Regions from separate parts of the Kitasatospora sp. NPDC057738 genome, predicted to be linked through region 2. Evidence: riboswitches for the same ligand, from Rfam matches in the RefSeq annotation. Region 2 holds a riboswitch; each other region holds the start of a gene.
The links. A riboswitch is a leader RNA that binds a small molecule or an ion and turns the genes downstream of it on or off. The one in region 2 is predicted to bind thiamine pyrophosphate.
Positions count from the first base shown of each region.

Region 1: it holds a riboswitch for thiamine pyrophosphate, as region 2 does, so the genes downstream of both, thiC (phosphomethylpyrimidine synthase ThiC) here and ACFVGO_RS01540 (cytosine permease) in region 2, are expected to answer to the same signal.
Region 3: it holds a riboswitch for thiamine pyrophosphate, as region 2 does, so the genes downstream of both, thiO (glycine oxidase ThiO) here and ACFVGO_RS01540 (cytosine permease) in region 2, are expected to answer to the same signal.

Region 1 is NZ_JBHVJT010000049.1:32,935-39,308, reverse strand. It holds gene tenA (thiaminase II) at 1-490, shown strand, start outside; gene ACFVGO_RS25155 (hypothetical protein) at 585-1,856, opposite strand; gene ACFVGO_RS25150 (DUF5326 family protein) at 2,135-2,335, shown strand; TPP riboswitch at 2,557-2,691, shown strand; gene thiC (phosphomethylpyrimidine synthase ThiC) at 2,686-4,500, shown strand; gene ACFVGO_RS25140 (nuclear transport factor 2 family protein) at 4,567-4,986, opposite strand; gene ACFVGO_RS25135 (SRPBCC family protein) at 4,983-5,429, opposite strand; gene ACFVGO_RS25130 (VOC family protein) at 5,447-5,803, opposite strand; gene ACFVGO_RS25125 (helix-turn-helix transcriptional regulator) at 5,917-6,374, shown strand, end outside.
Region 2 is NZ_JBHVJT010000002.1:75,106-81,479, forward strand. It holds gene ACFVGO_RS01525 (MerR family transcriptional regulator) at 31-858, opposite strand; tRNA gene ACFVGO_RS01530 (tRNA-Ser) at 1,022-1,109, opposite strand; gene ACFVGO_RS01535 (S1C family serine protease) at 1,173-3,029, opposite strand; TPP riboswitch at 3,274-3,418, shown strand; gene ACFVGO_RS01540 (cytosine permease) at 3,411-4,829, shown strand; gene ACFVGO_RS01545 (glycerophosphodiester phosphodiesterase family protein) at 4,971-5,795, shown strand; gene ACFVGO_RS01550 (ATP-binding protein) at 6,156-6,374, shown strand, end outside.
Region 3 is NZ_JBHVJT010000082.1:7,480-13,853, forward strand. It holds gene ACFVGO_RS32945 (thiazole synthase) at 1-663, opposite strand, end outside; gene thiS (sulfur carrier protein ThiS) at 667-906, opposite strand; gene thiO (glycine oxidase ThiO) at 903-2,078, opposite strand; TPP riboswitch at 2,082-2,194, opposite strand; gene ACFVGO_RS32960 (FAD-dependent oxidoreductase) at 2,278-3,486, shown strand; gene ACFVGO_RS32965 (Rv2175c family DNA-binding protein) at 3,529-3,894, shown strand; gene thiE (thiamine phosphate synthase) at 3,894-4,547, shown strand; gene ACFVGO_RS32975 (polyprenyl synthetase family protein) at 4,605-5,735, opposite strand; gene metF (methylenetetrahydrofolate reductase [NAD(P)H]) at 5,933-6,374, shown strand, end outside.

The DNA of each region.
Region 1 (6,374 bases), on a different contig from region 2:
CGCCGCCAAGGCGCCCGGCGAGCAGGACGTCCGGGCCTTCGCCGACGACGCGGTCGGCGCGCTCGCCGCCGAGCAGGGCATGCACGCCGAGTTCCTGACCGCCTTCGGCGGCAGCGCCGAGGAGGCCGCCGCCGAGCCCGTGCTGCCCACCACCCGGGCCTACACCAGCTACCTGCTGGCCACCGTCTACGGCGGCTCCTTCGCCGAGGCGGTCGGCGCGGTGCTGCCCTGCTACTGGATCTACGCCCGGGTCGGCGAGGCGCTGCTCGCCCAGGGCTCGCCCGACCCGCTGTACAGCAAGTGGATCGCCACCTACGGCGACGAGGCCTTCCAGTCGGTGGTCCGCCGGGTGCTGGCGCTCACCGACCGTCTCGGTGAGGAGCTGTCCGCGGCCGAGCGCCGCAAGGTGGTCGAGCACTTCGTGACCACCTCGCGCTACGAGTGGATGTTCTGGGACGCGGCCTGGCGCGGAGAGCGCTGGCCGGTCTGAAGCCGCGCGGGTGCGTCCGCCGGTCGTCCGCCCGCCGTCCAGGTGCCGTACGGACGACGGGCGGGCGCCTGCCGGGACGACGGGCGGTGCCGGGTCAGCCGGTGACGAAGTAGCCGGTCAGGTCGGCGACGACGTTCACCGGGCCGCCGTGGTTGAAGACCGAGTAGGTGCCCCCGCCGGTGACCCCGGTGGTCACCGAGTTGGCGACGGTCTGCCCGGGTTCGACGTTCACGGTGGAGGTGTTCGGCGGCTGGCCCCCGCCCGGGAACACCGTGAGGTGGCCGGAGTCGGTCACGTCGGTGATCGTGACGTTGGCCTCGACACCCAGCACGTTCGGGACGGAGCCGTCCGCGGGCACGGCCTGGACGGCCGTGGTCGCCCCCTGCTGGAGCTTGCCGCCGGTGATCCGGGTGTCGAGGTTGCGGACCGGCGTCGTGAGCGCGCTGAACAGGCCCCTTCCGGACGGCCCGTAGTAGCCGACGACGTCGACGATCACGTGCACCCAGCCGGCGCGGTTGTAGACGTCGATCCGCCCGTCCGCGCCGACCGGCACCACGACCTGGTTCGCGACCGTCGATCCCACCGGGAAGTTGACGTTCGAGCCGTAGGCGGGCCGCTGCGTCCCGCTCGGGTACGCGGTCAGGAAGCTGTCCCAGGAGCCGTCCGTGGTGGTGACGTTGAGGACCACCGAGGTGGCGTCCGCGGTCCCCAGCTCGGGGCGGGCGACCTGGTAGCTGCGCACCGCGTCGCCGCCGAGCCGCCCGGTGCCGTCGCTGCGGCTGTCGGCGATCCGGGTCGGGGTCAGCGGGCCGTACTTGTCGGGCGCCGCGGTCCGGTAGTACCCGACCACGTCGAGCACGACATGGGCGGTGCCCGCGTTGTTGTAGACGTTGATCCACGGGGCGCCCCGGCCGACCGGACCGACCGCGATCGTGACCAGGTTGGAGATGGTCTGGCCGGCCTTGAAGTTGATGCTGGAGGTGGCGGGCTTGGTGCCGGCCGGGCCGGCCTTGGCGGCGAGCGTGACGAAGCCGTCGGCGGTCGGGTCGGTCACGGTGAGGTTGACCACCACGGCCGTGGCGTCGGTCGGCACGGCGGAGCCGCAGTACATCGGCGGGTGGCTGCCGCAGCGCTGCGACACCGGGGTGCTGTAGTACTCGCCTTCCTTGAGCGGTCCGAAGTGGTCGTGCGACGGGGTCTGGTCGTAGGAGCGGGTGTCCAGGATCCGGGTCGGGGACATCCCGACGAACCCGGCCGGTGCGGTCACGTCGGCGGCAGCGGTCACGGCCGCCGGTGCCGCGGTCGCCGGGACCGCGGCGAGCGCCGCCACGGTCAGGTTGAGCGCCGCGAGAGCGGCTGTGGACACGGCTGTTCTGGCCCGCATGATCAGGTTCCCCCCTGGTCGATGGCACCGGACGGGCGTTCTTCCGGCACTGGTTGGACGCTTGGGAACGCCGGGGGTTGTACGCCGCCGGACGAATTCTCGGGGGTCACCCGGGGGGTCGGGCTCGGGGTGATCTCGGGGTTCTCTCCGGGCCGTTGGGCCTCGTTCCGGCACTCGCGCCACCGTACGATCGAAGTACCGAAAGCAAGCGGGATGCGGCACCGGACGGCGGCCGACCCGAGGGGAGAAGAGGAACCGACATGGCTGAGCTCTGGAAGTCGCTGCCCTCCTGGGTGCGCAACATCGTCATCCCGGTGCTGGTCCTGGTGCTGGCCTGGAACATCGTCGCCTTCGTGTTCGGCGTCGTCGGCGCCCTGCTCTCGATCGTGATCAAGCTGCTGGTGGTGGTCGGCATCGCCGCCGCCGTGGTGGTCCTGGTGAAGAAGGCCGCCAAGAGCTGACCCACCACCCCGTAACGCCGCCCTGAGGCCCGGCCCCCCACGAGAGGGGGGACCGGGCCTCGGCCGTTCTCCGGTATCCGATCGGCTACTGGTTGCGGTAGTAGCCGAAGAGGTCGACGACGACATCGGTCGTGCCGGCGCGGCCGACCGGGCGGGGTGGGGCGCTCTGGACCTGCGGCGATCGGCTCGCTACGGTGTTGGGCGTCGTGTGCAGGCAACACCGCCTGCGACGCGGGAGCTCGGAGCACCGGGCTGAGAGGACGCTGACCGGGACGTCGACGGACGGACCGACGGCTGCGTCGACCGCAGGAACCTGACCGGGTAATGCCGGCGTAGGGAGTAGAGGTCAGATGACCACGTTCGAAGCACAGCCGCAGTCTGCCCAGGGCGCCCCCAGCAGCGAGCGCACCGGCTACCCGACCCCGGCCTGGCGCAAGTCCTACCGCGAGGGGTCGCGCCCCGACCTGCGCGTTCCGTACCGCGAGGTGCGGCTCACCAACGGCGGGTCCGTCCCGCTGTACGACACCTCCGGCCCATACACCGACCCGTCCTTCGAGCCCGACGTGCGGCGCGGCCTGCCCGCCCTGCGGGACGCCTGGATCCGCCAGCGCGGCGACGTCGAGGAGTACGACGGCCGCGAGCCGCGCCCCGAGGACGACGGGATCAAGCACACCTCGCCGCGCGGCGGGAACCTGCGCAACCTGGACGCGGTCTTCCCCGGCCGGCCGCGTCGCCCGCTGCGCGGTCGCGGTGGCGCCGCCGTCACCCAACTCGCCTACGCCAAGCGGGGCTTGGTGACGCCGGAGATGGAGTTCGTGGCGCTGCGCGAGGGCCTGGCGCCGGAGTACGTGCGCGCCGAGGTGGCCCGCGGCCGGGCCGTCATCCCGGTCAACGTGAACCACCCGGAGGTGGAGCCGGCCGTCATCGGCACCAACTTCCTGGTGAAGATCAACGCCAACATCGGCAACTCCGCCGTCACCTCCTCGATCGAGGAGGAGGTGGAGAAGATGACCTGGGCCACCCGCTGGGGCGCGGACACCGTCATGGACCTCTCCACCGGCCGCAACATCCACACCACCCGCGAGTGGATCCTGCGCAACTCCCCGGTGCCGATCGGCACCGTGCCGCTCTACCAGGCCCTGGAGAAGGTGGACGGCAGGGCCGAGGAGCTGAGCTGGGAGGTCTACCGGGACACGATCGTCGAGCAGTGCGAGCAGGGCGTCGACTACATGACCGTCCACGCCGGCGTGCTGCTGCGCTACGTCCCGCTCACCGCGCGCCGCAAGACCGGCATCGTCTCGCGCGGCGGCTCGATCATGGCGGCCTGGTGTCTGGCCCACCACCAGGAGAACTTCCTCTACACCAACTTCGAGGAACTCTGCTCCATCCTGGCCTCCTACGACGTCACCTTCTCGCTCGGCGACGGCCTGCGCCCGGGCTCGATCGCGGACGCCAACGACGAGGCGCAGTTCGCCGAGCTGAAGACCCTCGGCGAGCTCGGCCGGATCGCCCGCGAGCACGACGTCCAGGTGATGATCGAGGGCCCGGGCCACGTCCCGATGAACAAGATCAAGGAGAACATGGATCTCCAGAAGGAGATCTGCGACGAGGCGCCGTTCTACACCCTCGGCCCGCTGACCACGGACGTCGCCCCCGGCTACGACCACATCACCTCGGGCATCGGCGCCGCGATGATCGCCTGGTGGGGCACCGCGATGCTCTGCTACGTGACCCCCAAGGAGCACCTGGGCCTGCCCAACCGGGACGACGTCAAGACCGGTGTGATCACCTACAAGATCGCCGCCCACGCCGCCGACCTGGCCAAGGGCCACCCCGGCGCCCAGGCCTGGGACGACGCCCTCTCCGACGCCCGCTTCGAGTTCCGCTGGGAGGACCAGTTCAACCTGGCCCTCGACCCGGAGACCGCCCGCGCCTTCCACGACGAGACCCTCCCCGCCGAGCCCGCCAAGACCGCGCACTTCTGCTCGATGTGCGGCCCGAAGTTCTGCTCGATGAAGATCTCCCAGAAGATCCGCGACGAGCACGGCGACGGTTCCACCGCCGTGGACACCGAGTTCGACGCCGAGGCCCTGGCGGGCATGGCCGAGAAGTCCGCCGAGTTCGCGGCCCAGGGCAACAAGGTCTACCTGCCCCTGGTCGACTGACCCGGGACGCCTGAGCGCCGCCCCGATCACCTCGGGGCGGCGCTTCGCCGTCCTCGCCGTCCTCGGCTACATCTCGGCGTCGCCGAAGACCATGCGGTGTCCGCGCGCGGTGTCCATGTACTCACGGACGCGGTGGATCAGCCCGTCACGGAGTTCGAAGACCAGGCAGTAGTCATTGGCGTAGTGATTGCCGTTGGCGAGCGTCGCGGTCATGGTCTCCTCCACGATCACGCGCTCGCCGTCGGCGTGGAAACCGTGGAAGGTGACGTCGACGTCCCTGACGAACAGGCGGGAGAAGTCCTCGGCGAGGAAACGCGTGATCATTTCCCTGCCGACCATGTGACTGGGGCGGTCCAGCGCGGTGGCCGTCGCGTTTCCCGGAGGTGCCAGCCACTCGGCGTCCTCGGTGAAGACCGCGGAGATCTGGTCGGCGTCGTGGCCGGCGAACGCCTTCCAGGCGGCCCGGACGATGTCGTGGCTGCTCACCGGGGTTCGGTCGGGACGGGTGCCGGTCCGGGCGCGGCCGATGAAGCGGCCTCCAGCGTGCGGCGGATCACCGCCGAACCGTGCTCGACGGACTCGGCGATCGGTGCGGCCAGCGCGTCGGGCAGGACATCGGTGTGCCACACGAATCTCGTCCGGCCGCCGGCCTCCGGAAGGGCCTGCATGGACGCGTGGTGGTGGGACGGATGGAGGCTGCCGCCGACGACCGTGTAGGCGACCCGTATCGCCTCGTGGTCGAGGTCGACGAGCCGTTCGAACACGATCGTGCCGTCGGCGAAGGTGACGGTGCGCGTGTCCGAGCTCAGCCGGGTGTCGGTGACGAACCCGGGCGCCAGCCGCTCGTGCACCGCGCCGTAGTCGCTGAGCACCGACCACACCGCCTCGGGGCGGGCATCGATGACGATTTCCTTGTGGATCGAGGCCATGGGTGATCGACTCCTCGTCAGGCCGAAGCGATGCAGAACGGGTGGCCCTCGGGGTCGGCGAGAACGGTCCACTCGCCTTCGCCGGGCTGGAACTCCGGCTTGGTCGCCCCCGCCGAGAGCAGCTCCTTCACCGTGATCTCGGGATCGGCCACCGTGAAGTCGAGATGGGCGTGCTTCGCGGCGTCGGGCCAGCCGGGCCCCCGGTAGCCGGCGACCCGCTGGAAGGCCAACCGGACCGGCCCCCTGCCGAGTTGGACGAAGTCGTCGTCGCCCTGCCCGAGGTCCCAGCCGGTGACCTTGCGGTAGAACTCGGCGAGGGCCCGGGGATCGGCGCAGTCGATGGTGATCGCGGTGAGCTCCGCGTGAACGGCCATGGATGGCTCCCTTCGTGTCATCACGTGAGCCCCAGCATCCGGGGCAATGGCGCCGGAGGTCTTGAAGATCCTTGCGGGCCGTTCTGTCGTACCCGGCGGATACCGTTCGCGGCATGCTGTCCGCATCGACCCTCGCCGCCCGGCCGGAGTTCACCGTGGCCGTGGTGGGGTGCCGCTCCGACCACGCCCGGTGGTCGCAGCCGGAGACCCGCGACGACCACCGCCTGGTGCTGGTGCGACGCGGCAGGTTCCGACGGTCGGCCGACGGCGCCGACATCGATCTGGACCGGACCACGGCCTACTTGGGCGCGCCCGGCGAACAGGAGCGCTTCGCCCATCCGGCCGGCGGCGACGTCTGCACGTCGGTCAGCTTCGAGCCCTCCCTCCTCGGGCGCCCGCCCGCCGCGACGACGGTGTATGTCGACGCGCGCGTCGATCTCGCCCACCGCCGTCTGGTGGCCGCCGCGGCCACCGGCGACATCGACTACGCGCTGGCGGAGGAACTGCTCCGCCTCGTCGCGGCCGCGGCCGGTGAGCCGACCTTCCGCTCCCGGCCGGCCGACCGGGCGCT
Region 2 (6,374 bases):
GGCCCTCGACCCGGTCGAGGGCAAGCGCGGCTACCGCCGGACCACCGGCTCCTGCAGCTCGGTGACCCACCCGGCCCGGTCCTCCGGGCACTCCAGGTACAGCTCCCGGGCGTAGCCGGCCGAGCGGTAGCCGTTCTCCTCGATGAAGCGGGCCAGTTCCTGGCCGGTGCCCAGCACGTCGTCCATCGGGCCGCGGTGCACGATCGTCGCCGCCTCCTCGATCGGCGGCAGGTCGAGCACCTCGAAGTCGTGCTCACCCGGCCGCACCGACGGGCCCACCGGGACGGCCACCAGGACCAGCACCGAGCCGTCGCCCTCCGGCGCGTCCTGGTAGCGGGCGACGGACGGGCCGGCCGCCTCGACCCCGGCCGCGGCCAGCCTCCGGCACAGTTCGGCGAACAGCGGCCCGATCACCGGGCCGATGTCCTCCGGCTCGTAACTCGCGGCCGCACCGGCCAGTTGGGCCACCCGGACGGACGGCACCCGCTTCACCACGACATCGTGTGCGGACATGGTCCCCTCGCTCTCGATCGTCCGGAGCCTCGCCTCCACCCGGGCCAGCCGCAGCTCGTCGGCGGCGATCGCCTCGGCGAGCTGGGCCCGCCGCAGCCGCAGCATGCCGCGCAGTTCGGCCGCGTCCACCTGCTCGTCCAGCACGGCGCGCACCTGCTGCAGGGTGAAGCCGAGCTCCTTGAGCGCGATCACCCGGTTGAGCCGGGCGAGTTGGGACGCCTCGTAGGAGCGGTACCCGCTGACCGGGTCCACCCGGGCGGGCCGCAGCAGCCCGATCGCGTCGTAGTGGCGCAGCATCCGTACCGACACCCGGCCGTGGCTGGCGAAGTCTCCGATGTTCAACATGATGCGCCCACTCCATCCCCTGCCACCGTGTCAGGGTCAACCCGGCCGCCCGCATCCGTTCCACGACGGTTCCGAGGCCGGCGCCCGCGACCGCCCGGGAAACACCGAGGGCGGGTGCCGAGCGAACTCGGCACCCGCCCTGAGCAGGTGGTTCTCCTACCGGCGGAGAGCGTGGGATTCGAACCCACGGTACGGGGTCACCGCACGACAGTTTTCAAGACTGTTCCCTTAGGCCGCTCGGGCAGCTCTCCAGGCGGAGGTCAGCCTAACGGGTCCGGCGGGGTTCGGCGCACACGTTTCGGTGCGGGCGGGGGTCACGACTGGTCGCCCTCGCGCTGACCGAGGGTGACCTTGGTGTTGAAGGTCTGGCCGTTGCGGGTGTACTCGACGTCGACGGTCTCGCCGGGCTTGTGCGTCCAGATCCGGCTGACCAGGGCCGGGCCGTTGTCGATCGGCACGCCGCCGAGCTTGGTGATGACGTCGCCCGGCTTGAGGCCGGCCTTGTCGGCCGCGCCGCCGGGGGTGACGGCCGGCTGGCCCTGGATGTCCTTGGTCTGGATCTGCGCGCCGTCGCCCTTGTAGTCGTCGTTGCGCAGCACGTCGAGCTTGGCGTAGACCGGCTTGCCGGTCTTGATCAGGGTGTCCGCGACCCACTTGGCCTGGTTGATCGGGATGGCGAAGCCCAGGCCGATGCTGCCGGCCCGGCCGTTGGCGGAGGCGTTGGACTGGATCGCCGAGTTGATGCCGATCACCGCGCCGCCGGAATCGAGCAGCGGGCCGCCGGAGTTGCCGGGGTTGATCGAGGCGTCGGTCTGCAGGGCGTTCATGTACGAGGCCTGCGAGCCGGTGTCGTCGCCGGAGGCCACCGGGCGGTCCTTGGCGCTGATGATGCCGCTGGTGACGGTGGACTCCAGGCCGTACGGCGCACCGATCGCGACGGTGGCGTCACCGACGTTGACCTTGTCGGAGTCGGCCAGCGGCAGCGGGGTCAGCTTGCTCTTCGGCGGGTTGTCGATCTTGACCACGGCGACGTCGTAGCCCTCGGCGTGGCCCAGCACCGAGGCGCTGTAGGAGCTGCCGTCGGCGAACTTGACGGTCAGTTTGCCGCCGTTGAGGGTCGGCGCGACCACGTGGTTGTTGGTGAGGATGTGGCCCTCGGTGTCGAAGACGAAGCCGGTGCCGGTGCCCGACTCGCCGTTGCCCTGCGCCTTGATGGTGACGACGCTGGGCAGCGCCTTCTGCGCGATGGCGGCGATCGAGCCGGGGGCGGGCTCGTTCTTCTGGGTGTCGCTGGCCTGCACGGTGGTGCTGCGGTGGTCGTTCGCGGAGCTGCCGCGGTCGGTGTTGTCGGTGACGGTCACGCCGAGCACGCCGCCGGCCACACCGGCGACCAGCGCGACGGCCGCGATCAGGGCGACCAGGCCGCCGCGCTTCTTGCGCGGGCCGCCGGGGCCGACCGGACCGCCGGGGTGGTCCGCCGGGTAGCCGAGCGGGCCCGCCGGGCCGCCGGGGTAGCCCGCGCCACCGGCGGTGGAGTCGTGGGTGGGGCCCCAGCCGCCGAGCGGCTGACCGGCCCCGAAGGGGTGGTGGCCGTGCGCGGCGGGGACGGCGGGCGCGACCGGGGCGGCGCCGTAGCCCTCGTGCGCGACGGGGGCGGCCGGAGCGGCGCCGTAGCCCTCGTGCGTGCCGGCCGCCGGGACGCCGTGGGTCGGGGTGGCGTACGGGTTGTCGGCCGGCGGCAGCGCCGGGGCGGCGGGGGCCGCGGCCTGGGCGGGCGCGGCGGGCGGGGCCGCCGGAGCCTGCGGGGCGGGCGGCAGGACCGGCGGCGGCGCGTCGATGTAGCCGGTGACCGGGTCGACGGCCGGCTGCTCGGCGGCGGGCGCCGCGGGGGCCGCGGGGGCCTCCGGGGCGGGCACCTTGGTGAAGGCGACGGTGGGCTTGTGCCCGCCCTCGGCCGGGACACCCTCGGCCGCGACGGCGTCGACGGGCGGTGCCGCCTCGACGGGGGCGGCCTCGACGGCGCCCGACTCCGGCTCGGGCACCCGCCGGAAGGCCATGGTCGGCTGGTGCCCGCCCTGAGCGGGGCCTTCGGAAGCGGACTCGGCCGCCCCCGGCCCGGCGGGCTGCTCCCCCTGCGGCCCGGTGGGCCCAACCTCGCGCTCGGTGCTCACGGACGACCTCCATAGCTGGCAGAACCAAGGACCATAGTTTTTCGCACTGTCGATTCGATTGCCGTAAGGACCCCTCTGAAGAACTCATAAGAATCCTTAGCCGACGCAGACGCCGACACCCGGCACCGGCACCGACGCCGGCACCGACGGCCGAGGCTCCCCTCCCCCGCCGGGCGTCCCGCGATGCGGACCGCGCACCCTCGGCCTTGGGCGTTCGCCCCCGTGCCGGTTAGCCTGTCGCTCCAAACTGACACGCGGGAGCTTGGACCCACCAGGCTGAGAGTGCGCATGTCGACCGTACGCCACACGAGTGACGGACGGTCGAGGGGGCGCTGACCGCCGGAACCTGTCCGGGTAATGCCGGCGTAGGGAGTATCGGCCATGCCGCCTGCTTCGCCATCCTCTTCTTCGGGCGCGAACGTTCCCGCCCCCGGTGCGGACGCCTCCGCCGCGGGCGCGACCGCCGTCCTGGAGCGCCCCGAGCACGTCGAAGCGCCCCTGGTGCTGGACACCGAGCCGCCGCGCACGCTGCGCTTCCGGGACCACTTCGCGCTCTGGATGAACCTGGGCGTCAGCCTGATCGGCTTCTCCACCGCCGCCACCGTGCTCGGCGCCCCCGGCAGCGAGCTGTCGCTGGCCGCCGCGGTGACCGCGATCACGGTCGGTACGGCGGTCGGCACCGCGATGCTCGGCGTGGCCTCGCTGATCGGGGCCCGCACCGGCGCCCCCGCGATGGCGAACCTGCGCGGGCTGTTCGGCACCCGGCTGTCGTACCTGCCGACGGTGCTGAACATCGTGCAGTGCATCGGCTGGGGCGTGTTCGAGCTGCTGACCATCTCGGCGGGCGCGCAGACCGTCGCGCACACCACCGGCTACCGCTGGCTGTTCGTCCTGCTCGCGGGCGCGCTGACCACGGCGCTGACCATCTGGCCGCTGGGCTCGATCGCGGTGCTGCGCCGCTTCGTGGCCGGGGCGGTCGCGGTGGCCATGGTGTACTTCACCGTCCAGCTGGGCCGCCAGGGCGTGCCGGACCCGGGGGCGGGCAACTGGCACGGCTTCCTGGGCGCCACCGACGCGATGATCGCCGTGTCGGTCTCCTTCGTCCCGCTGGCCGCCGACTACACCCGGCACTCGCGCTCCCCGCGCTCGGCGTTCTGGGGCAGCTTCTCCGGCTACACGATCGCCCAGGTCTGGTGCTACGTGCTCGGCCTGATGGCGCTGCTGCAGTCGGACGGCGATCCGAACCGGATCTTCGACTCCTTCCTCGGGGTCTGGGCCGGCTGGCTGTTCCTGCTGGTGCTGGTGCTGCGCGAGACGGACCAGTCCTTCGCCAACGTGTACTCGACGGCGATGTCGGTGCAGAACCTGCTGCCGAAGGTGGACCGCCGGGTGCTCTCCGGCGCGATCGGCGCGCTGACCACCGTGCTGGCGCTGCGGATCGACGAGTTCACCGACACCTACTACGGCTTCCTCGGTCTGATCGGCTCGGTGTTCGTGCCGCTGCTGGCGGTGCTCGTGGTGGACTACTTCCTCGGTGCCGGGCGGCGCGGCTGGAACCTCTCCGCCGACGCGCCGTCCCGCTGGCCGATGCTGCTGCCGTGGGCCCTGGGCTTCGCGGTCTACCAGTTCATCGCGCCGACCAAGGTGGCCGGCTGGTGGACGGACTTCTGGACCTCGGCCCAGGAGTCGCTGCACTTCACCCCGCAGGAGTGGACCTCCGCCTCGCTGTTCGCCTTCCTGGTGCCCGCCCTGGTCACCTGGGCGCTCACCCCGCTCTCCCGCCGCGCCGACCGGCACTGAGCGGGCCGCCCCGCACCGGGCGAAGCGGGGGCGGCCCGGCCCCGCGGGCCCGGCCGGGACGGCCCCGCGGGAAGGAAGACGGCCCCACAGGTTGGGGCCGTCTTTGTCCGCGCTTCACCTGTGCCGCCTATCGTTGGGCCTGTGACCAGCCCAGACCTGTCCTCGCCGGCGGCGCGCACCGTGCCGTCCGTCCAGGTGATCGCCCACCGCGGTTCCTCCCACGCCCTGCCCGAGCACACCCTCGCGGCCTACCGGCGCGCGCTCGACGAGGGCGCCGACGCGCTGGAGTGCGATGTCCGGGTCACCGCCGACGGCGCGCTGGTCTGCGTGCACGACCGCCGGATCGGCCGGGTCTCCAACGGCCGGGGCACCGTCTCGGCGATGACCCTCGCCGAGCTGGAGGCTTACGACTTCGGCGCCTGGAAGACCGGCCGCCCCAGCGTCGACCCGGAGCTGCGCGGCGTGCTGCGGCTGGAGCGGCTGCTGGAGCTGGTGGTGGAGTGCGGCCGCCCGGTGGACCTGGCGATCGAGACCAAGCACCCGGTGCGTTTCCGCGGCCGGGTGGAGACCGAGCTGCTGCGGACGCTGGAGCGGTTCGGGATCGGCGCGACCCGGGGCGGCGACCGCCCGTCCGCCCGGATCATGAGCTTCTCCTCGATCGCGCTGAACCGGGTGGCCGCCGCCGCGCCGCAGTACCGGCGGGTGTTCCTGTTCGAGCGGACCCTGCCGCTGCTCGGCCGGCTGCGCGAGGGTTCGCCGCTGCCGGGCGGGGCGCGGATCGCCGGCCCGGGCATCGAGCTGGTGCGGGCCCGCCCGCAGCTGGTGACCAGGCTGCGCGAGCTGGGGCACGAGGTGCACGTGTGGACGGTGGACGAGCCGGCCGACGTCGAGCTCTGCCTGGAGCTCGGGGTGTCCGCGATCATCACCAACCGGCCCGCGGAGGTGCTGGCGCAGCTCGGCCGGTGATCCGCCGGCGCGCCCGGGGCCGCACCCGCCCGACCGGTCGCCCCGAACCGGTCGCCCCGTCCGGTCACTTGCGTCCGGTCGGCCCGGTCGGATCCTCCCGGTCCGATCACCCCGGTCCGATCACCCCGGTCCGACCACTCCGGTCCGACCACTCTGGTCGGCAGTCAAACCTTCCTTGCGCGAAATTGCCGGAATTCTTGCATCCGGGCGACAGAGGGTGAGCACGGAATGACCTGATGTCGACCGTCGGTCGCCGCACTCGAAATGGGCTCGCGGGATCGTCCGGTGCTCGTTTCCGACGCATTACCAAGGGGCATCTCTCCCTCGGCATACGCTGAAGGAGGTCCGGGGGTGGCGTTGATGGTGGCGCGTGAAGTGCCGACTTCATCGACCATGGCAGTGCCGCACGGCCCAGCGAGTGTCGGGGTCGCACGGCGCCGACTGCGTCGAGATCTGGGTGACCGGCAGATACCGGAACCGGTCATCGATGATGCTGTTCTGATCCTTTCCGAGCTGTTGAGCAACGCCTGTCGATACGCCCGTCCGCTCGGCCCGCTGCCGGCCCTGGGCCGCAGCGGC
Region 3 (6,374 bases), on a different contig from region 2:
CTCGGCCATCAGCACCGGGTCCTGAGCCCTGGTCACCGCGGAGGCGAGCATCACCGCGGCGCAGCCCAGCTCCATCGCCAGCGCCACGTCGGAGGCGGTGCCGGCGCCCGCGTCCAGGATCACCGGGACGCCCGCACCCTCCACGATCAGCTGGAAGTTGTGCGGGTTGCGGATGCCCAGGCCCGAACCGATCGGCGAGCCCAGCGGCATGATGGCCGCGCAGCCGACGTCCTCCAGCTTGCGGGCCAGCACCGGGTCGTCGTTGGTGTACGGCAGGACGGTGAAGCCGTCGTCGACCAGCGTCTCGGCGGCGTCCAGCAGCTCGATCGGGTCGGGCAGCAGGGTGCGCTCGTCGGCGATCACCTCCAGCTTGACCCAGTCGGTGCCGAGCGCCTCGCGGGCCAGTCGGGCGGTCAGCACGGCCTCGCCGGCGGTGAAGCAGCCGGCCGTGTTGGGCAGCACCCGGATGCCGTTGCGGGTCAGTACGTCGAGCACGGAGCCCTGGGTGGTGGCGTCGACCCGGCGCATGGCGACGGTGGTCAGCTCGGTGCCGGAGGCGAGCAGCGCGCGCTCCAGGACCTCCAGGCTGGGGGCGCCCCCGGTGCCCATGATCAGCCGGGAGGAGAAGGCCGTCCCGGCGATGGTCAGAAGGTCGTCGGCCATGGTTCAGCCTCCCTGCACGGCGGTGAGGATCTCGATCCGGTCGCCGCCGGCCAGCGCCGTCCCGGGCCACGAACCGCGTGGCACCACGGCCTCGTTGAGCGCGGCGGCGACACCGGTGTTGGCGGCGCTGACGGCGGCCACCACCTCGGCGAGGGTGGTCGTGGCGGACACCCGGCGGGGCTCGCCGTTGACGGTCAGGGCGATCTCGTTCGGGGTGATCTCGTTCGGGGCGATCTCGGTCATGCGGAGGCCTTCGCAGCGGGGGGTTCGGGGGAGAAGCGCAGGGGCGTGAACGGCCTTGCCGTTTCGGGGACTTCACCGGTGGCCAGGTACTCGGAGAGCAGGTCGGCGGTCACCGGGGTGAGCAGCACGCCGTTGCGGTAGTGGCCGGTGGCGGCGACCAGCCCGGGCAGTGACGTCGGGCCGAGCAGCGGGGCGTTGTCCGGCGAGCCGGGGCGCAGCCCGGCGGAGGTCTCCAGCAGCGGGAGTTCGGTGATTCCCGGGACCAACTCGTGCGCGTCGCGCAGGAGTTCGTACACCCCGCCGGCGGTGACGGTGGTGTCGTAGCCCTGCTCCTCGGTGGTCGCGCCGACCACCAGCTCGCCGTTCTCCCGGGGCACCAGGTACAGGTGCCGGCCGCGGACGACGGCGCGGACGTTGCGGGACAGGAACGGGCGGTAGGCGTCCGGGACGTGCAGCCGCAGCACCTGCCCCTTCACCGGGCGGATCGCGGGCAGCACACCGTCGGGCAGGCCGGGCAGCCGGTGGCTGTGCGGGCCGGCGGCGAGGACGACCTGCCCGGCGCCCACCCGTTCCCCGGTCGAGAGCCGGGCGCCGGTCGCGCGGCCGTCCTCGACCAGCAGCTCGACGGCCTCGGCGCGGTGCAGCAGGACGTCCGCGTTCTCGCAGGCGGCGGCCAGGGCGGTGAGCAGGCGCCGGGGGTCCACCTGGTGGTCGTCCGCGACGTGCAGGCCGCCGCGCACGCCGGGGGCGAGCATCGGCTCCAGCCTGCGGGCCTCCCGGCCGGTCAGCCAGGTCGAGTCCAGGCCGAGCCGCTGGTGGAAGGCGTGCAGCTCGCGCAGTTCCTCGCGGTCGTCGGAGTCCAGCGCCACGGCGACGGTGCCGCAGCGGCGGTAGCCGGTGTCCCGGCCGCCGCTCGCCTCGGAGAGCTCGGCGGCGAAGGCCGCGTACCGCTCGTTCGAGGCCATCCCGAGGCGCAGCAGCGGCTCCTCGCCGTACTGCAGCTCGGTGACCGGGGCGAGCATCCCGGCCGCGACCCCGGCGGCCCCGCCGCCGGGGGAGGGGTCGACCACGATCACGTTCCGCAGCCCGCGCTGCGCGGCGCGCCAGGCGACGGCGAGGCCGATGACGCCCCCGCCGATCACCAGCACGTCGGCGTGGGCGCCTGATGGCAAGCGTGACAAAGCTGCTCTTCTCCCTTCGCCGGTATGACCCGGATCAGGTTCGGACGGTCGCAGGCCGTGCCAGCCCGCCTCTCAGCCCGGTGCGCCGGGCTCCCGTGTGGTGCCCCCACCTTAACGCCGGGGGTCGGCCCGGCCGAAGGCCCGTACAGCGGGCGGACGGCCCGCAGGCCGCCGCGTCGCGCTGAGTACAGTGACGGGCGTGGCAGAGCTGAGCGGAACGGATCAGGTGGTCGTCGTCGGAGCCGGGCTGGCCGGGGCGCAGTGCGCCCTCAAGCTGCGGCAGGGCGGCCGGCAGGGGCCGATCGTGCTGGTCGGCGAGGAGCCGCACGCGCCGTACGACCGGCCGCCGCTCTCCAAGGACGTGCTGCTCGGCAAGGCCGACTCCACCGCCCTGGACATCGACTACGGGCAGCTCGGCATCGAGCTGCTCACCGGCCGCCGGGCCACCGGCCTGACCCCCGGCGTGCTGCACACCGACGGCGGCGACCTCCCGTACGGCTCGCTGGTGATCGCCACCGGCGCCGTTCCGCGGGCCCTGCCCGGGGCCGAGCGCGCGCACCTGCTGCACACCCTGGACGACGCCCTGGCGCTGCGCGCGCTGCTGCGCCCCGGGCTGCGGCTGGTGCTGGTCGGCGCGGGCTGGATCGGCGCCGAGGTGTCCACCGCGGCCCGCGCGGCGGGCTGCGAGGTGACCGTGGTCGAGGCCGGCCCGGCGCCGCTGCCCGGCGCGCTGCCGACCGAGGTCGGCTCGGCGATGGCCGCCTGGTACGCCGGGGCCGGGGTCGACCTGCGCTGCGGGGTCGGCGTGGCCGCCGTCGAGCCCGGCGCGGTGCTGCTGGCGGACGGCTCGCACCTGCCCGCCGACGAGGTGGTGGTCGGCATCGGGGCCCGCCCCGCGACCGGCTGGCTGGCCGGAACCGGGGTCGAGCTGGACGCGGCCGGCGCCGTCGTGGTGGACGGGCGGCTGCGCACCTCGGTGCCCGGCGTGTTCGCGGCCGGCGACTGCGTCAGCTACCCCTCGGCCCGGGCCGGGGCCCGGCTGGCCGTCCAGCACTGGGACCACGCCCTGCAGTCCGGCGAGGCGGTGGCCGCAGCCGTCCTGGGCGCGGACGCGCCGGCCTACGACCCGGTGCCGTACTTCTGGTCCGAGCAGTTCGGCCGGATGGTCCAGTACGCCGGCCGGCACGCCGAGGGCGACGAGCTGCTGTGGCGCGGCTCCCCGCGGGACGGCGACTGGTCGGTGCTCTGGCTGCGCGACGGCGTGCCGAGCGCGCTGCTGGCCGTGGACCGGCCGCGCGACCTCACCCAGGGGCGGAGGCTGATCGAGCGCGGTACGGCCCTGGATCCGGCCCGGGCGGGCGACCCGGCGGTGCCGCTGAAGTCGGCCGTCGCGGGGTAGTGCCTGGTGCGCGGTGGGCCGCGGAGGTGGCAGTCTGGTGGCGTGAGTGAGATCGAAAGCAAGATTGAAGCCCTGGTCACCGACTGGATGTACCTGCCCGACATCTCGGAGCAGTGGGGGGTCCGGGTCACCGAGGTGCGTGACCTGGTCAAGAACGGCGGCCTGATCGCCGTCCGGCGCGGGCCGAACAAGTCGCTGCAGGTCCCGGCGGCGTTCATCGACGGCCCGGGCCTGGTCAAGCACCTGTCCGGCACCCTGACCGTCCTGCGGGACTGCGGGTACAACGACGTGGAGATCCTGGAGTGGCTCTTCACCGAGGACCCGTCGCTGCCCGGCAGCCCGATCCAGGCGCTCCGGGAGAACCGCGGCACCGAGGTGAAGCGCCGCGCCCAGGCGATGCTGATCTGATGGCGGCGGACACGCTGCGTACCCGGCTGGCCGACGCCCGGCTCTACCTGTGCACCGACGCCCGCCGGGAGCAGGGCGACCTCGCCGAGTTCCTGGACGCGGCGCTGGCGGGCGGGGTGGACATCGTCCAGCTGCGGGACAAGGGCCTGGAGGCCAAGCAGGAGCTGGAGGCCCTGGAGGTCTTCGCCGACGCCTGCCGCCGGCACGGCAAGCTGCTGGCCGTCAACGACCGCGCCGACGTCGCCCACGCGGCCCGGCCGGACGTGCTGCACCTCGGCCAGGACGACCTGCCGGTGCAGGCCGCCCGGGCGATCCTCGGAGAGGACGTGCTGATCGGCCGTTCCTGCCACGCCGAGTCCGAGGTGGACGCGGCGATCGCCGAACCCGGTACGGACTACTTCTGCACCGGCCCGGTCTGGCCGACCCCGACCAAGCCGGGCCGCCCGGCCCCGGGCCTCGGCCTGGTCTCGTACGCGGCGAAGCAGGACACCGACCGGCCGTGGTTCGCGATCGGCGGGATCGACCTCGGCAACCTGGACGAGGTGCTGGCCGCCGGTGCCCGCAGGGTCGTCGTGGTGCGGGCCGTCACCGCCGCGGCGGATCCGCGGGCGGCCGCCGCCGAGCTGTCCCGCCGGGTGCGCGCCGCGCTCTGACCGGCCCGGATCAGCGGGATCCGGGGGCCCGCAGGCCCCCGGGGCCGTCGCCGTCCGTCAGTACTTGCGGACGGTGGCGGCCTCGGCCAGGGCCAGCAGCACCGTACGGGCCCGGTCGTCGGCGAGCGGAGCGGCCTCCAGCGCGGCCAGCGACTGCCGCATCAGCTCCTCGATCCGGTGCTCCACCAGCTCGGGCGCGCCGCTGCGGGCGACCAGCGCGCGCAGCTCGGCGACCTCCGGGGCCGCCAGGTCCGGCGCGCCGAGCCGCTCGTCCAGGTGCCGGGCGTCGGCGGCCGGCAGGCCCCGCATCGCGTGCGCGACCAGCAGGGTGCGCTTGCCCTCGCGCAGGTCGTCCCCGGCCGGCTTGCCGGTGACGGCCGGGTCCCCGAAGACGCCGAGCAGGTCGTCGCGCAGCTGGAAGGCCTCGCCCAGCGGCAGCCCGAACGCCCCGTAGGCCTCGACCAGTTCCGGCCCGGCGCCGGCCAGCAGCGCACCCACCTGCAGCGGCCGCTCGATGGTGTACTTCGCGGACTTGTAGTGCAGCACCGTCCGCGCCCGGTCCAGCGCGCCCTCGTCGGTCGAGTCGCCGGCCACCGGCTCCAGGACGTCCAGGTACTGGCCGAGCATGACCTCGGTGCGCATCAGGTCGAACACCGGCTTGGCGGCGAGGACGGCGGCCGGCTCCAGGCCGGAGCGCAGGAACAGCTCGTCGCACCAGATCAGCAGCAGGTCGCCGAGCAGCACCGCGGCCGAGGTGCCGTACTGCTCGCGGTCGCCGCGCCAGCCGCTGTCCCGGTGCAGCGCCTCGAAGCGGCGGTGGACCGAGGGCAGGCCGCGGCGGGTGTCGCTGCGGTCCATCAGGTCGTCGTGCACCAGGGCGCTCGCCTGGAGCAGCTCCAGGGCGGCGGCCGCGTTGGCGATCGCCTCACCGGTGGCGCCCCCGGCCGGGCCGCCGGCGCCGCGCCAGCCCCAGTAGCAGAAGGCCGGGCGCAGGCGCTTGCCGCCGTCCAGCAGGAAGTCGCGCAGCGCGTCGGCGGCGGGGGCCAGCCGGGGCGAGATCTTGTCGAGCAGCACGGACTGGCCGTCCATGAACGCGGCGAGCGCCGCGTTGACGCGGGTGCGGACGTCCTCCACGTCAATGGGGTTGGCCGCACTGGGGTTGGCCGGCCGGGTGCTGGACGAGGTCACGATGGGGCTCCGCTGGTTCTCTGGGGTGCAGCAAGCGTAACGGTGCGGCTGGGAACGGGTGTGCGAGCGGCCCCGCGGGGGGCCCGGAGGAGGCGCCGCGGGACGGGGCCGGGGCGAACCGGAACCTCTTCCATCTCTTGTCTCAATAGGTGGAATACGGTTGTCCGGCCCCTTCGAACGCCGGATAGCCTGCCAGCATGGCACTCGGTATCGCTTCCACGAGAACGGATCGCGCACTGACGGTGCGCGACCTCCTGGCGGCCGGAAAGCGCTCCTTCTCCTTCGAATTCATGCCGCCGCGCACCGAGGTCGGCGAGCAGAAACTCTGGGACGCCATCCGTCGGCTCGAACCGCTCGACCCGAACTTCGTCTGTATGACCTACGGCGCCGGCGGCTCCTCGCGCGAGCGCACCGTCAACATGGTCGGCCGGATCGCGACCGAGACCACCCTGACCCCGGTCGCCCACCTCACCGCGGTGGACCACTCGATCGCGGAACTGCGCAACATCATCGGCCAGTACGCCGACCAGGGCGTGCGGAACGTCCTGGCGGTCCGGGGCGACCCGCCCGGCGACCCGATGGGCGAGTGGGTCAGCCACCCCGAGGGCGTCACCTACGCGTACGAGCTGGTGGAGCTGA